DNA from 3 places in the Janthinobacterium sp. 1L-D-8-B-C4 genome. Region 1 is predicted to be linked to each of the others. Evidence: predicted binding sites of a transcription regulator. Region 1 holds the regulator's gene; each other region holds the start of a gene.

Region 1 (5,482 bases):
GGGCCGGTTTGCGGCGCTCTTCGTTTGGCTGCGCCAGTGCTTCGAACGGCACGCTGAACCAGAAGCGGCTGCCCTTGCCTTCGCTGCTGGCCACGGCGATATCGCCGCCCATCATGTGGATCAGATGCTTGCTGATGGCCAGGCCCAGGCCAGTGCCGCCGAAGCGGCGCGTGATGCTCTGGTCGCCCTGCGAAAAGGCGGTAAACAATTGTTCCTGCTGCTGCGGCGTCATGCCGATGCCGGTGTCGCGTACTTCAAAGCGCAGCCAGGCCTGGCCGGGCGTTTGCTCGGCCAGGCTGACGGCCACCACTACTTCGCCGCTGGCGGTAAATTTGATGGCATTGCCGGCCAGGTTGACGAGGATCTGCTGCAGGCGCTGGGCGTCGCCCACCAGGCGGCGCGGCACGTCGGGCTCGACCGCGATCGCCAGTTCCAGTTCCTTTTCGCCGGCATTCATGGTCATGGTGGTGGCCAGCGTGTTCATCACTTCATCGAGATCGAATTCGACCGGCGACAAATCCATGCGGCGCGCCTCGATCTTGGAAAAATCAAGCACGTCGTTGAGGATGCCCAGCAGCGACTGGCCGGCCACGCGCACCATGGTCAGGTATTTGCGCTGCTCGGTATTGAGTTTGGTGTTACCGAGCAAATACACCATGCCCAGCACGGCGTTCAGCGGCGTGCGGATTTCATGGCTCATGTTGGCGACAAAGTCGCTCTTCGCGCGGTTGGCCGCTTCGGCGCGGTCGCGCTCGTCTTCGAGTTCGGTCGCGCGTGCTTCCACTTCCTGCTGCAATCGGTCGCGCTCGCTCATCAGGCCGTTGAAGGCCGCCGTCAGTTCGCCGATCTCGTCGCGCTGCTCGACCGGCAGCGGCGTGAAGCGCTGGCCGCTGCTGCGCAGCGCCAGCAGGGTGTCTCGCAGGCGCACCAGCGGCGACAGCAGGCGCACCGTGACCCAGCCCAGCACCAGCGCCGCCAGCAGCGAGGCGCAGGCGCTCCACAGGATCAGCCGGTACAGCACGCCGTCAAACGGCTCGAAGGCGTCATCGACCGGCAGCGAGGCAGCCAGCAGCCAGTTGACCGATTTCAGGTGCTTGAAGCTGTTGACGGCTTTCACGCCGCGGCTGTTGGTGCTGACCATGCTGCCTTCGCCGCCACGCGCGATCAGCGCGCTGGTGGCGGGGTTGGCATTGTCGGCGCGCGGCTGCAGCAGCTTGGCCGGATCGGGATGCAGCACGTACAGCGGCACCTTGCCCTGCGTCAGGATGAAGTAATAGCCATTCTTGCCCACCTTGGCCGTGCGCAGGTCGCCCAGCAGGTTGTCCTTGTACAGGCGCAGCACGCCGATCACGATGCCGGCCACCTCGCCATTGGCGCCGATCACCGGCGCCACCATCTGCACGATGGGCAGGCCGCTGGACTTGCCCAGCATCGGTTCGGTAATCATGGGCTGGCGCGTGCGCATGACGGTGCGGAAGTAGTCGCGGTCAGCCACTTCGACACCGCTGCGTCCCGGCACTTCGGGCACGTCGCTGACCACTTTGCCATGCGCATCGAGCACCAGCACGTCGTCGAACAGGGCCAGCATGGCGCGCTGCTCATGGTACTGGCGCAGCTGGGCCGGCTGTGCCATCAGCGCGGCGGGCTGGCGGCGCGCCGTTTCGCTGATCACGTCAAGCAGCATGCCAAGCTTGTCGTCGAGTTCTTCGGCGGTGCGTTCGATCATGGCCGTCTGCTGGCTCAGCAATACTTTGGTGAAATCGTCGCGCATGCGCTGAACCTGCACCAGGGTCACCAGGGCGATCATGGCGATCGAGGTCAGGCTGGTAGCCAGCGCGACTTTTGCTTTAATGCCCAGAGGCTTCATCATTTCCTTATCCTTGGCAAACGGGCAGGCGGCACAAGCGTGCTGCGAGAGATGCTATCAGGAATTCTCCTATCAATACATCAACTTGGCAAGCATGGGCTTGTGGCGGCGTTGCCATGAAAATAAATGCAGAAAGTGATTTAAGCATCGCATTTCGCCGAAATTGGCACATTGCCTCTGCAGATACAGTAAACTCGTTGTTGTATTTTCTAAAAGGATGCCCATGTCACAAGAGCTGTTGTCTCCAACCTTGCCCCCCGTGAACGTGGAAGCGTTGCGTGCGCGCTGCGCCACCTGCAGCATGCACCAGCTGTGCCTGCCCATGGGGCTCGACGTGGGTGACATGGATCGCCTTGATCAGATCATCGGCCGGCGCCGCAAGGTGGTGCGTGGCGCCTCGCTGTTCCGCATCGGCGATTCGTTCCAGAACCTGTACGCGATCCGCCTGGGCCACTTCAAGACCTACCAGATCAATCCCGGTGGCGAAGAGCAGGTGACGGGCTTCCAGATGGCCGGCGAACTGTTGGGCATGGACGCCATCAGCACCGACCGTCATCATTGCAATGCGGTGGCGCTGGAAGACAGCGAAGTGTGTGAAATTCCATTTTCCAGCCTGGAGCAATTGCTGGGCAATATGCCGACCCTGCTGCGCCATTTCCACCGCATGATGAGCCAGGAAATCACGCGCGAGCAAAGCGTGATGCTATTGCTGGGCAATATGCAGGCGACCCAGCGCTTTGCCGCCTTTATCGTCAACCTGGCGTCGCGCTATGAAGCGCGCGGCTATTCGAGCAGCAAGTTTCAATTGCGCATGTCGCGCGAGGAAATCGGCAACTACCTGGGCCTGACGATCGAAAGCATCAGCCGCCTGCTGTCGAAATTCAAGAAGGAAGGCTGGCTGAGCGTCTCGAACCGCGAGATTGAAATCTTGCAGCCTGCCAAGTTGAAGGCGATTACAAACGGTACTGACACCTGCAAGTAATTACAGTTCGTTGTCGGCGTGGATGGTGATGTCGCGCTGGGCCGGCCAGGCCCAGATGCCCGACAGGCGCCATACGCGCTGCTGGTCTTCCACCAGCACCTGCCAGCGGCTGCGCTCGAGCATCGGCAGCGACACTGAAAAATTGCCGTTGGCATCGGGCTGCACCATCAGGCGGATATCTTTTTCCGGCAAGGTGGCATGCGCCAGGTGCAGCAGCAAAGGCTGCCGGTAAGCCTTGCCGAAGCTATGCACGGAACCGGTGATGCGCGACTGCGCCACATCGTAGGCCAGGCTGGTATCCATCGCCAGGTCGCTGGCGACCGTGTCGCGGCGCAAGTCCTGGTTGATCGCCTTGCCTTGCTTGTAGTAGTCGCCCACCACCAGCGCATCGGGCTGCGTGAACGCGATATACCCCATGAAGCTGCCGACGACGACCGACAGGCCGGGGCCGATCATCAAGAGCCACGGCCAGCGGTGCTTGTACCAGGGATCGACGGGGGCTTGCAGTTTGGCGGTCTTGGACATGGTGTTTCTCCTGATTCAATATGGCGCCAGGCAAGGCCCGGCGCCGCTTCCTGGTTTAACGCGGCACGATGAATACCGCGCTTTCGCGCACATGCAATGAGGGATCGTCGATCGATTGCAGCGTGATCTGGATCTTGTTCGAACCCTTCTCGCCGACGCCGTGCGGCACGCGCAAACGCACCGGCCAGCCCAGCGTTTCGGTCGGCTGCAGGGTCACTTCCTCGCGCGTCAGCAGGGCCAGGCCGGGCAGGCCCGACACGGCGATCCGGAAGTGCTGCTGCTCTTCCGAGGTGTTCATGATCTGCAGGCGATACACGTTTTCGATCATGCCATCTTCCACTTCCCGGCCCATCGAACCGCGGTCGCGGATCACGTCCATTTTCAGGGGCGTGCGCAGGAACAGCGAGGTGCACACGGCGATGATGATCAAGGCCAGGATCGAGGTGTAGATCAGCACGCGCGGGCGCATGGCGCGCCGGCGGATCTGCTGCGAACTGAAGTTGTTTTCCATCGCATGGTCGGTGCTGTAGCGTATCAGCCCGCGTGGCCGTTCGACCTTGTCCATCACGCTGTTGCAGGCGTCGACGCAGGCGGCGCAGCCGATGCATTCATACTGCAGGCCATTGCGGATATCGATGCCGGTCGGGCACACCTGCACGCACAGGGTGCAGTCGATGCAGTCGCCCAGTTTGGCTTGCGCGCCGTCCTTGGCCGCTTTCTTGTTCAGCGCGCCACGCGGCTCGCCGCGTTTTTCGTCGTAGGTGATGATCAGGGTATCCTGGTCGAACATGGCGCTCTGGAAGCGCGCATACGGGCACATGTATTTGCATACCTGTTCGCGCAGCCAGCCCGCGTTGCCGTAGGTGGCCAGGCTGTAGAACAGAATCCAGAACCATTCCCAGGGCCCGAAATTGAAGGTCCGTACTGCATGCACCAGATCCTGGATCGGCGTGAAGTAGCCGACAAAGGTAAAGCCGGTCCACAGGGCGATGGCGCCCCAGGCCAGGTGCTTGGCAACCTTCTTGCCGGTCTTGCGCACGGAAGGGCCTTGCCGGTCGAGCGCCATGCGCGCGCTGCGCGTGCCTTCGATCTTGCGTTCAACCCACAGGAAAATTTCCGTGTAGACGGTTTGCGGACAGGAAAAACCGCACCATACCCGCCCGGCAATCGCCGTGACCAGGAACAGCAGATACGCCGCGATGATCAGCAGGGCCGCCAGATAGATGAAATCCTGCGGCCACAGCACCACGCCGAAAATGTAGAACTTGCGCGTGGTCAGGTCGAACAGCAGGGCTTGCCTGCCGTTCCAGTTGAGCCACGGCAAGCCGTAGAACGCCAGCTGGGTGAGCCACACGCATACCCAGCGCCATGTTGCATAGCGCCCTTTGGCCTCGCGAGGGTAGATCTGCTCGCGGGCCGCATACATCTTGATGACTTGGGGTTCCATTTGCTTACTTCACAGGAACCGCAGGCTGGGGGTTGGAGAGGCTCCAGATATACGCCGACAGCACATGCACTTTCGACTCGCCAAGGAAGTCACCGAAGGCGGGCATGGTGTTGTTGCGGCCCTTGCGGATGGTTTCCATGATGGTGTCGGCACTGCCGCCATACAGCCAGATCCTGTCGCTCAGGTTCGGCGCGCCGAGTTGCGCGTTGCCCTTGGCATCGGCGCCATGGCAAGCCATGCAGGCGCCGAACTTCGATTTGCCCAGCACCGATTTGACCGGGTCCGAGGTCGAACCCGACAGGCTCAGCACATAGTGCGCGACATTCTCCACATCCTGCTCCGAACCGAGGGCGGCGCCCATCGGCGGCATGATGCCGTTGCGGCCATGCAAGATGGTGGTCTTGATGATGTCGGGATCGCCGCCGTACAGCCAGTCCTTGTCGGTCAGGTTCGGAAAGCCCTTGTTGCCGCGGGCGTCCGAACCATGGCACTGCGCGCAGTAGGTCAGGAACAGGCGCTGGCCGATGGCGTTGGCCTGCGGGTCGGCGGCCACGGTTTTCAGGTCTTGCTTCAGGTACTTGTCGAACAGGGGACCGTAGTCGGCTTCCGCCTTTTTCAGTTCCTGCTCGTACTGGCCCGACGATTTCCAGCCCAGCTTGCC
Region 2 (5,482 bases), on a different contig from region 1:
GCGGTGCAGTTCACCTGGCTGGGGGCGGACGCGCCGCATGACCGCGCGCGCAATTCGCTGTCGGTAATGGCGGCCGACGGCGCCATCACGGAAGAAAAGTTGCACGACCAGCAGGCGCTCGGCTCGCGCCTGGTCAGCATCATCTACCCGCTGCACATGGGCACCTATTTCGGCTTGCCGGGCCGTATCATCGTCACCATCGCCAGCCTGTGCATGCCGCTGTTCGGCATTACCGGCTGGATGCTGTACCTGGGCCGGCGCAAGGCCAAGAAGGCCGTTGCCGCGCAGCGCGCCATGCTGGGCGCCGGCGCGCCCGGCCCGCATGTCAGCGGCTTGCCGACCCTGGTGGCATATGCCAGCCAGTCGGGCCAGGCTGAACGGCTGGCGCTGGAAAGCGCGCGCGCCCTGCAGCAGGCCGGCGTGCCGGTCGAGGTGCAGTCGCTCGATCAATTGTCACCGGCGCAACTGCGCCATTACGAACGCGCGCTGATCGTTGCCAGCACCTTTGGCGAGGGCGAAGCACCGGACGGCACGCGCCGCTTTGCGCGCCTGCTGGGCGATGCCGGCGCGCCGCAGCTGGCCGGGCTGGAGTTTGGCCTGCTGGCGCTGGGCGACCGCCACTACAGCGAGTTTTGCGGCTTCGGCCATGCGCTCGACTTGCGCTTGCAAGCGCTGGGCGCCACGCCGCTGTTTCCCCTGATCGAAGTCGACAAGCACGACGCCCATGCGCTGGCCGCCTGGTCGCAGGCGCTGGCGCGCACCAGCGGCAGCCCGATCGACGCCATCGGCCGTCAGGAAGAAGCATCCTACGACGCCTGGCGCCTGACGCGGCGCGTGCTGCTCAATCCGGGCAGCCAGGGCGGCGCGCTGTATGAAATCGGCTTGTCCGGCCCGGCTGGCAGCCATTGGGAAGCGGGCGCGCTGGCCGAAATCATCGCCTGCAATATCGACGGCAGCGAAGGCGAAGACAGTGGCGGCAGCGCGCCGCATGCACCGCGCAGCTATTCGCTGGCATCCATGCCGCACGATGGCGAGCTGCAATTGCTGGTGCGCCAGGAACGGCACGAAGGCGAGAACAACGGCGGCTATGGCGTGGCCTCGGGCTGGCTGACGCAGTTCGCGCCGCTGGGCGGCGAGGTCAAGCTGCGCCTGCAAGCGAACCCGGCCTTCGCGCCGGCGCTGGCGGACGTGCCGTGCATCTATATCGGCAACGGCTCGGGCCTGGCTGGCCTGCGTTCTCACCTGCGCGCGCGCCGGCAGGCCGGGTTCGGCCGCAACTGGCTGCTGTTCGGCGAGCGCCAGCAAAGCACCGACAGCATCTGCGCGCAAGAACTGGAAGCGTGGCTGCAAGACGGCCACCTGGCGCGCCTGGACCGCACTTTTTCACGCGACGGCACCGAACGTGAATACGTGCAGGACCGCCTGCGCCGCGAAGCGAACGCGCTGCGCGCCTGGCTGCTGGACGGCGCCATCGTGTATGTCTGCGGCAGCCTGCAGGGCATGGCGGCCGGCGTCGATGCGGTGCTGCTGGAGGTGCTGGGCCAGGAGGGGCTGGACGAGTTGCGCGCGCAGGGCCGCTACCGCCGCGACGTTTATTGATCGGGCACAAACGATGATCAAACCCGGCGCCCTGTGTGGGGCGCCGCACGGTCGGGCCATGCCATCGGCCTACAGTAGGGCCATCTTTCTACTCTGAGGTGTGCCATGAAAAACCCCTGGATGAGCATGTACCTGAGCGCCGCCAACCGCGTCGCCAGCACGGCGCGCGGCCAGGCCACGGCCGCCATCAAGCGTGAAGCGGCAAAGAACACGCGGCAGCTGACGCAAGTGTGGTTCGACTCCTTCCTGCCGGCGGGCAAGCCGCGCAAAAGTGGCAAGCCAAAGTAGCTGCAAGATGCGTCTGCGGCGTGCTGCAGTGCGTCACAGCAATAAGTTGAACTTATCGCCATCTGGCCTACACTGCAAGCATGGTGACATAGGAGTTCCGGCTGGCGCCGCATCCCCGCGCCGCCGCCGGCCTGCCGGGAGATAATCATGTTGACGCTCAAAGTGCTGGCCTGCCTTGCCCTCTCGTCGCTGATGCTGGTGCCGGTGATGCTGCCCCGCTCCAGTGCCGCGCTGGCGCAATTGATGCAGACGCCCTATGTCGATGCCCATGCCATGTGGTCGCACTGGCCCCAGCGCTGACACGCTCTGGGCCGTCATCTGCGCGTGGTCCCATCGAACCTTTGATACAGGTCATGGATTTCCACGGTCAGCACGCCCACACTGACACAGCCCGGTCAGCCCGATGACGGGCTTACACAGGAGCTGGCATGTTGACATCTCAATGGAAACAAGACATGGCGCTGGGCAACCCCGCCATCGACGCGGCGCACGAAGCGCTGTTTGACGAACTGGCGCGGCTGGACAAGCTGGGCGACCAGCATTTCAGCGCGGCCTTTCGCGAACTGATCGCGACCGTGGAGCGCGATTTCCGCGAAGAAGAAGACCTGATGGAGGCCATCGGTTTTCATTCGCTGGCCAACCACCGCGAGCAGCATGCGCGCGTATTGAGCGGCCTGCACCACGCCTGGGCCGCCGTCGACGAGGGCGACCTGGCACAGGGCCGGCACGCACTGACCTTGCTGCCGCAGTGGCTGCTGTTCCACCAGGCCACGATGGACCTGGCGCTGTCCGCCGCCCTGGAAATGGTGCAGCGCCAGCCTGGCTGACGCCTTACAGTATCAGCACCGTTGCCCGCTCGGGCATCACCACCCGGTAGTGGCCCGGGTATTTGTCTTCGCCATCGAACATTTTGCAATACACGGGCAGGTTGATGTCATTGACGGCGGCGTCGTTCATCGGCAAGGTGGCGATCAGTTGCTGGTCCTGCATCAGTTGCAGGGCGCTGCCGCGCTCGGGTGCGCAAAAAGCCAGCGACTGCACTTCGCTGGAGAACAAACGCTTGTACCACGGCGTGATCGCGTGCACGGCCAGCCTGGCGTCATGCAGAACTTGCGCCACGCGCGCCACCGTCCAGGCGTCGCGCGCCACCGCAGGCTGGATCACCATATTGGCCGTCAACTCGCCCTTGCCCTTGTTGACCAGGAAACTGCCACCCTCGGCAGCAATCTCGTCATTGATGGGCACGACGAACACGCCGCCCTCGCCCACCTTGATCGCCACAGGCGCGCCATCGCCCTGCAGCGCCACGCGCACATCGTCGATGGTGGCGCTGAGCTTGGCCGGTATCAGGCGCAAGGCCATCACCACGTTGCCGCGCGAGACCTGCCACACTTTCTTTGCCGTCAGGTAGCTGTCGCGGTAGGCGGTAAAACGTACGCGCGGCGGGGCCGCCATATTGCTGGCCGTAACCGTCACGGACTGGGGCGTCACTTCCAGCAGTTCCGCTGCTACCGGCTCGGGTTCGGGTACAGGCGCGGGAATATCTTGCGCCGGTGCTGCGGCGGGTGCGGCTGGCAGCGCCTGCGGCGGCGGCGCCAGCTGTTCCTGCGCCGTCACGGCAGGCGGCGTGTGCGCTTCCTGGGCATGGCCCGGCAGCACGGCGCACAGGCCGGCACAGGCGATCCCGATCCCGATTCTTCTACGCATGCAATTGCTTCCTCTGGCAAATATCCTGTCTGCATTATCGCAGAACCGTTTAAGCCATGTGTACGGGCGTCTCGGCCTGATTTGCAACACCAAATGCACCGTTGCGGTGCAAATACTTGCTCATTTAATCAATAAGACTTATATTGATAATGATTCTCATTCATATAATGAGAGATCACTGTATCGTTATCCAAGCCAGGCCGGGCCGGCAGCACGCCACCCCACCAGCCACTGCGCCGCGCGCCAGAAGTGATAGGACACCCACAATCAAAAATATCCAGGATGATCATGTCTTTACACGCCCCTACCACCCGCCCTGCCTTGCGCCCCCTGCCGCGGCTGTTGCGCCTTACCCTGCTGAGCCTGGCCGCCGGCACCTGCCTGCCGGTGCATGCGGCCGATACCGCGCCCGAAGCCGTTGCCGACCCGACCTTGCCGGCCGTCACCGTCACCGGCCAGGCGGCGCAAGCCACCGAAGGCACGCGTTCGTATACCAGCGGCGACGCGCGCAGCGCCACGCGCATGGAATTGTCGCTGCGCGAAACGCCGCAATCGGTCAGCATCATCACGCGCGAACTGCTCGACGACCTGGGCGCGATACGGCTGGACCAGGCGCTGGGCTTGACCACCGGCATCCAGGTGGGCCAGCAGGACAGCGAACGCACCAGTTTTTATGCGCGCGGTTTCAGCATCAACAATATCCAGGTCGACGGCATGCCGCGCGGCGCGAATTCGCCGCTGCAAGATACGGTGCTGTATGACAGGGTGGAAGTGGTGCGCGGCGCCAACGGCCTGATGGGCGGCACGGGCGACCCGTCGGCCACCATCAACATGATACGCAAGCGCCCCACGAAAACCTTCCAGGCCAGCGCCGGCGTCAGCCTGGGCCGCTGGGACAACCATCGCGTCGAAGCCGACATTTCCACGCCGTTCAGCCAGGATGGCAGCGTGCGCGGCAGGGCCACCGCAGCCTGGCAGGAACGCGATTCGTATTTCGACATGTATCACGAACGCAAGACGGTCGGCATGGCCGTGCTGGAAGCGGACTTGCGCCCCGGCACCATGCTGACGGCCGGCATCGACTTCCAGGACAACACGCCGACTGGCGCCACCTGGGGCGCCGTCCCCTACTGGAATGCGGACGGCAGCCTGGCCAACCTGCCGCGCAATACCAGCTTGACGACGCCATGGAGTACCTGGGCCAACGACCAGCACACCGTGTTCGCCTCGCTGGACCAGCACTTGCCCGGCAACTGGAAGCTGCACCTGGGCTATGCGCGCACGGAAAGCAGCAACAACACCACGGTGGCCTATGCGGGTTCCGGCTATCCGAATCCGCAAACAGGTACCGGCATGAGCTTGTGGACCGGCGCCTGGGGCGAAGGCAAGAGCACGGCCGACAATTATGATCTGTATGCCAACGGACCGTTCTCCTTGCTGGGCCGCAAGCACACGGCCATCATCGGCTGGAATGGCGGCAATACGAAGTCGACGTCATTAGGCGGCACGGCCGAGATACTGTATCCGGCCAAGGTGCCCGACTACCGCAGCTGGACCGGCAACATCCCCAAGCCCGTCTTCACGCCGGACGGCTCCCATACGCGCGATGTGACGCGCCTGGCCGGCGGCTATATGGCCATGCGCCTGAGCCTGGCCGATCCGCTGCACGTGATCATCGGCGCACGCAGCAGCAACTACCGCACCGAAACGCGGGCCTGGAACACCAGCGGCGTCTACACCGGCACCAGCGATGCTTCCGAAACGCGTAATGAAATCACGCCGTATGCGGGCGTGGTGTTCGATATCAGCCCGCAATACTCGGCCTATGCCAGCTACACCGAACTGTTCACGCCGCAGTCCAGCCGTGACCGCAACAACCATTTCCTCG
Region 3 (5,482 bases), on a different contig from region 1:
CGGTGCTACTTTCGCGCTATCGACAAAGCGTTGTGTTTGTCAGCTGCGAAGAAGGAAGAGTATGAAGCTTTTTCAGCATTTCGTCAACCTTCTTTTCTACTCTCGCTTTACTGTGCAACACGCTGTTTTGTGTGCATCGTTTTGCGAGGAGGCGAATCATATCAAAGGCCGTCGAAGTTTGGCAAGCGCTTTTCCAAAAATGCGTGCATGCCTTCTTTCTGCGCCGGCGTGCCGAACGCTGCCTGGAACAGCCGGCGCTCATAGGCGACGCCATCGGTCAGGGTGGTTTCAAATGCGCGGTTGACGCAATCCTTGATCATCATGGCAACCGAAGTCGGCATGGCGGCGATGGTTTTGGCGGCCGCCAGGGTTTCTTCCAGCAATTTATCGGCCGGCACCACGCGCGACACCAGCCCGATGCGCTCGGCTTCCTGCGCATCAATGGTACGCGCCGTCAGCAACAAATCCATGGCCTTGGCCTTGCCGATGGCGCGCGGCAAGCGCTGCGTGCCACCCGCGCCTGGCGTGACGCCGACCTTGATTTCCGGCTGGCCGAATTTGGCGCTGTCGGCGGCAATCAGAAAGTCGCACATCATGGCCAGCTCGCAGCCGCCGCCCAGGGCGTAGCCTGCGACCGCACCGACCACCGGCTTGCGCACGCGCAGGATATGCTCCCAGTTGCGGCTGATATAGCCTTGCGTAAACGTGTCCGGATAGGTGTAGTCCGCCATGGCGGCAATATCGGCGCCGGCCGCAAACGCTTTTTCGCTGCCGGTCAGCACGATGCAGCCAATATTCTCGTCAGCATCGAACTTGAGCAATGCGTCGCCCAACTCGTTCATCATGCGTTCGTTCAAGGCATTCAGCGCCTTCGGACGGTTCAGGCGTATCAGCGCGACTTTGTCCTGGATGTCGATGATCAGGTCTTCGTATTGCATGGGTGTCTCCTCGGGTGAACGGTGCTGACGATTGTAGCGGCTAATGGCAGCGTTACCACAGCCGCGCTGCTATTATTGTCAACCTTCTCACCCACCTTCCAGCGTGCCGTATTTTCTCCACTTTCTTCCAGTCCGCCATCGGCCGCCTGCGCGGTGACGGTTCCGCCGCCACCGTCGATTTCCGCCGCCTATGGTTCAGCAACGGCCTCAATTGCTTTGGTGCTCAGATCACCTCGCTGGCCCTGCCCCTGTGCGCGGTATTGCTGCTGCATGCGACGCCGGAACAGATGGGCATCCTGGTGGCCTTGCAGGCGCTGCCGTTCGCCCTGTTCGGCTTGCCCGTCGGCGTGCTGCTGGACCGGCGCAGCAAGCATCCGATCATGTTACTGAGCGAAAGCATGTCGGGCCTGGCGCTGGCCAGCGTGGCGCTCGCCTGGTGGTGCGGCGTGCTGTCGATGCCTTGGCTCTATATAGTGGGTTTCATCATCGGTACCGGTTTCGTCGTCGGTGGCGGCGCCGAGCAGGTGTTCCTGACTTTCCTGGTCGGGCGCGACGGCCTGATCGATGCGCAATCAAAATTTGCCGCCACGGAATCGGCGTCGCGCCTGATCGGCCCGGGCATGGCGGGCGTGCTGGTGCAAACCCTGTCGGCACCGGTCGCCATCCTGTGCACTGCCTGCGGCTATGTGGTTTCCGTATTCAACCTGCGCGCCATGAGCGTGCGCGATCCAAGGCCAAAGCCGTCCCTCAACCACCCCTTGCGCGATATCGCCGACGGCTTGCTGTTTGTCTGGCGCGAACCGCTGCTGCGCGCGCTGGCCTGGGGCGCCGGTATCTGGCACTTTTTGTTTTATGCCAGCATGGCCCTGACGGTGCTGTTCGCTACACACAACCTGGGCATGAGTCCCGGCGTGCTGGGCATGGCGCAAATGCTGGGTGGCGCCGGCGTGCTGGTCAGCGCGATTGTGGTCAAGCCGCTGACGCGCCGTTATGGCGCCGGCAGGGTGATCCTGATCGGCCTGGCGTCGACCTCGCTGTGCTTCGTTCTGACGCCGGCGATACCGGCCAACCTGTTAGGCAGCGCCACCGCCAGCGCGGCGGCGTATGCCGTGCTGATGTTCTTTTTCGACTGCGGCGTGATGCTGTTCTTTATTCCCTACCTGGGCTTGCGGCAGAAAGTCACGCCTGACGCCATGCTGGGACGCATGACCTCGACCATGCGCTTTTTGACGGTGGCGACGGCGCCGCTGGGCGCGCTGGCCGCCGGCTGGGTGGCCGAGCACTTTGGCGTGCGCAGCGGCATGGCCTGCATCGCGGCAGGCAGCATCGCGCTCACCATTGCGATGGTCTGGGGCACGCCGCTACGCAAGGTGCGCGGCTGAAGCAGGAAATCGATATAGCGTGTATAAGATTGCTTTGCCGACACTATTTAACACGAAGCCGGCCAGACTTGATTTACATCAAGGATTTCCCCCGGGTAAATCCATAAGCTGCAACTATTTCCAAGGAGCACATTATGTTCAAGACGATACTCTTCCCTACCGATGGCTCGCCTCTGTCCGACCAGGCCGCCGCTACCGCCATCGCTTTTGCCCAACTGAACCAGGCCAAGCTGGTCGCCGTCAGCGTGGTGCAGCCGTTTCCGTTTTCGCCGATGGCCGACGGCGGCATCGTGCTTGACGCCAGCCTGTACGAGCAGCAGATGAATGAGTCGGCGCAGCGCGCCATTGACAAGATCAGCCTGGCTGCGCGCGCCGCCAACGTGGCGTTCGAAGGCGTGGTCGCGCTGTCGCCCAGTCCGCATGAGGAAATCGTCAATACGGCGCAAGCCTACCAGTGCGACATCATCCTGATGGCCTCGCATGGCCGCAAGGGTCTCAACAAACTGTTCGTGGGCAGCGAAACACAAAAAGTGCTGGCGCATACCCACTTGCCAGTGATGGTCTTGCGTTAATTCAGCGACCCGGCGCAGGGGCTGCCGCCAGCTTCGGCAACAACACCCATACCATGCCGGTCTGCTTCATGCGGCCGGCGTTCTCGGCCGCTTCCGCGCCAAAGCCAAAGAAATAATCGACCCGGATCGGCCCGCGGATGGCGCCGCCCGTATCCTGCGCCATCACCAGGCGCTGCATCGGGATATCGCTGTTCGCTTGCGTGGTCGACAGGAACACGGGCGCACCCAGCGGCACATAGCGCGAATCGATGGCCACCGAGCGCTGCGGCGTCAGTGGCACGCCCAGCGCCCCTTTCGGCCCGACTTTCGGATCCGGCAGGCGCTCTTCCTTGAAGAAAACATAGCTGGGGTTGGCGTTGAACAGCTCATCCTTGCGGGTCGGGTGGCCGGCGATCCAGGCCTTGATGCCCTGCGCCGACGCCTGGCTCATGGTCAGCTCGCCCTTGTCGACCAGGTAGCGCCCGATCGACTGGTAAGGGTGGCCATTTTGATCCGCATAGGCCACGCGCACGGCTTCCTGGGTATCCGTCAGCTGCACCCTGCCGCTGCCCTGCACTTGCAGGAAAAACGCTTCGACCTCGTCGTCGACCCACATCAGCTCCTTGCCGGCAACCGAGGTAGCGCGCTCGATCTCGGCGCGCGTGGCGTAAGGCACCACTTTCTTGCCCACCAGCTTGCCGCGCAGACGCATGTTTTTCAGTTCCGGATACACGCTGGACAAATCGACCGTGACCAGGTCATCGGGCACCTTGTACAGCGGCGTCTGGTACGGCCCACCGCGTTTGCGCGCGCCATGCAGCAGCGGTTCGTAATAGCCTGTCACCAGGCCGGAACTGGCGCCGTCAGCGGCGACTATCTGGTTCGGCACGAAAAACGCTTCGAAGAACTGGCGGATTGCCTTGTCGCTGTCGGCATTGACCTGGCGCGCAATCGTGCAAGGCTCTTTCCAGTCGGGCCGCTTGACCAGCACGCCGCACGAGGCCATGAAGGCGGGCCAGGCCGCGCGCACGTCGTCGCGGCCCCAGCCGGGCAAGGCGGCAAAGCCGACCGGCACAAATGTGGGCGCCTGCGCGTCCTTGGCGTCAGGCGCGGCCGGCTTGGCCGGCACGGGATTGACCACCGATGGCGTAATGGCCGGCGGCTTGGCCGGCGCGGGCGTCGGCGGCGCCGTGGCGGTACAGGCGGATAAAGCCAGCGCGACGGCGGCGCTTGAAACGAGTAGACTGAAGCGTAAAGACATGGGAGCGTGTATGTGGATCTTGGTAATGGAAGCGATGGTGGCGTTTTTCCTGCTGGCGTTTATCGTCTGGTGGACCATGTACTCGGGCAGGAAGCCCGCGCCGCCGGCGCAGAAACAGGTAGGCGTCGACAAGGACGCCACCGAAAAACTGAAGTAACGCAGTTTAGTGCAGCGTGCGCGGCAGCGACAACACGAACTCGGGAATCTTTGCTTCAAACTGATGGCCGTCCTCGGCCACGCAGAAGTATTCACCGAGCATCGAGCCTTGCGGCGTTGCCAGCACGGTGCCGCTGGTGTATTCGAACTGCTCGCCCGGCTGCAGCAGCGGCTGGTGGCCGACAGCGCCCAGGCCGCGCACTTCTTCGACCTTGTTGTTGGCGTCGGTGATCACCCAGTGGCGCGAGATCAGCTGCGCGCCGGCCGTGCCCGTATTGACCACGCGGATGGTGTAACTGAACACATGGCGGCCCTGTTCGGGCGCCGACTGCTCGGGCAAATACTGTGTCTTGACCGTTACCGTAAATTCATAAGTCGCCATCGTCGTCCTTGTCTGGTTCATGAGGTGTCGCGCCACAGCCTCGCCGGCTGCCGCGCAAGAGGGTATTCTGTGTTTCAAAAGGCATGGCAGCGGCGTCGGGCGTAAAATAGCGCAACTTTGCATCTTCTACCCTCTGGCCCTACTACCATGACTACATTTCGCATCGCTCCCAGCATCCTGTCCGCCGACTTCGCCCGCCTGGGCGAGGAAGTGCGCAACGTCGTCACCGCCGGCGCCGACATCATTCACTTCGACGTGATGGATAACCATTATGTGCCGAACCTGACGATCGGGCCATTGGTGTGCGAAGCCATCCGCCCGCATGTGCAAGTGCCCATCGACGTGCACCTGATGGTCAAGCCTGTCGATCGCATTATCCCGGATTTCGCCAAAGCCGGTGCGAACATCATCACCTTCCACCCGGAAGCGTCGGAACACCTGGACCGCTCGCTGCAGCTGATCCGCGACAACGGCTGCAAGGCCGGCCTGGTATTCAACCCCGGCACGCCCCTGCACTACCTGGAACACGTGATGGACAAGATCGACATCATCCTGATCATGTCGGTCAATCCCGGCTTCGGCGGCCAGTCCTTCATTCCACAAGCGCTGAAGAAAATCGCCGAAGCGCGCCGCATGATCGATGAATCGGGCCGCGACATCATGCTCGAAGTCGACGGCGGCATCAAGATCGACAATATCGCCGCAGCCGCAGCCGCCGGCGCCGACACCTTTGTGGCCGGCTCGGCCATCTTCGGCAAGCCTGACTATAAAGCAGTGATCGACGCCATGCGCGTGGAATTGGCCAAGACCGT

The links. The regulator FNR, encoded in region 1, switches genes on or off when oxygen is low (the NO sensors DNR and NnrR bind a similar motif). The targets are predictions, from matches to a motif close to TTGATNNNNATCAA.
Region 2: a site for FNR is predicted at 2,229-2,242, ahead of AC0Z42_RS08680 (bacteriohemerythrin). Genes of this name have one in related genera too.
Region 3: a site for FNR is predicted at 2,389-2,402, ahead of AC0Z42_RS27560 (universal stress protein). Genes of this name have one in related genera too.

Annotation. Positions count from the first base shown of each region.
Region 1 covers NZ_JBXAVX010000014.1:65,373-70,854, reverse strand. Annotated here, with positions in the region: gene AC0Z42_RS21960 (HAMP domain-containing sensor histidine kinase) at 1-1,870, opposite strand, end outside; gene fnr (fumarate/nitrate reduction transcriptional regulator Fnr) at 2,091-2,849, shown strand; gene AC0Z42_RS21950 (FixH family protein) at 2,850-3,374, opposite strand; gene ccoG (cytochrome c oxidase accessory protein CcoG) at 3,430-4,821, opposite strand; gene ccoP (cytochrome-c oxidase, cbb3-type subunit III) at 4,826-5,482, opposite strand, start outside.
Region 2 covers NZ_JBXAVX010000003.1:596,886-602,367, reverse strand. Annotated here, with positions in the region: gene AC0Z42_RS08695 (PepSY domain-containing protein) at 1-1,599, shown strand, start outside; gene AC0Z42_RS08690 (hypothetical protein) at 1,705-1,887, shown strand; gene AC0Z42_RS08685 (hypothetical protein) at 2,035-2,187, shown strand; gene AC0Z42_RS08680 (bacteriohemerythrin) at 2,316-2,714, shown strand; gene AC0Z42_RS08675 (hypothetical protein) at 2,719-3,594, opposite strand; gene AC0Z42_RS08670 (TonB-dependent siderophore receptor) at 3,883-5,482, shown strand, end outside.
Region 3 covers NZ_JBXAVX010000022.1:92-5,573, forward strand. Annotated here, with positions in the region: gene AC0Z42_RS27550 (enoyl-CoA hydratase) at 162-938, opposite strand; gene AC0Z42_RS27555 (MFS transporter) at 1,085-2,320, shown strand; gene AC0Z42_RS27560 (universal stress protein) at 2,455-2,892, shown strand; gene mltA (murein transglycosylase A) at 2,894-4,132, opposite strand; gene AC0Z42_RS27570 (hypothetical protein) at 4,143-4,289, shown strand; gene apaG (Co2+/Mg2+ efflux protein ApaG) at 4,296-4,670, opposite strand; gene rpe (ribulose-phosphate 3-epimerase) at 4,818-5,482, shown strand, end outside.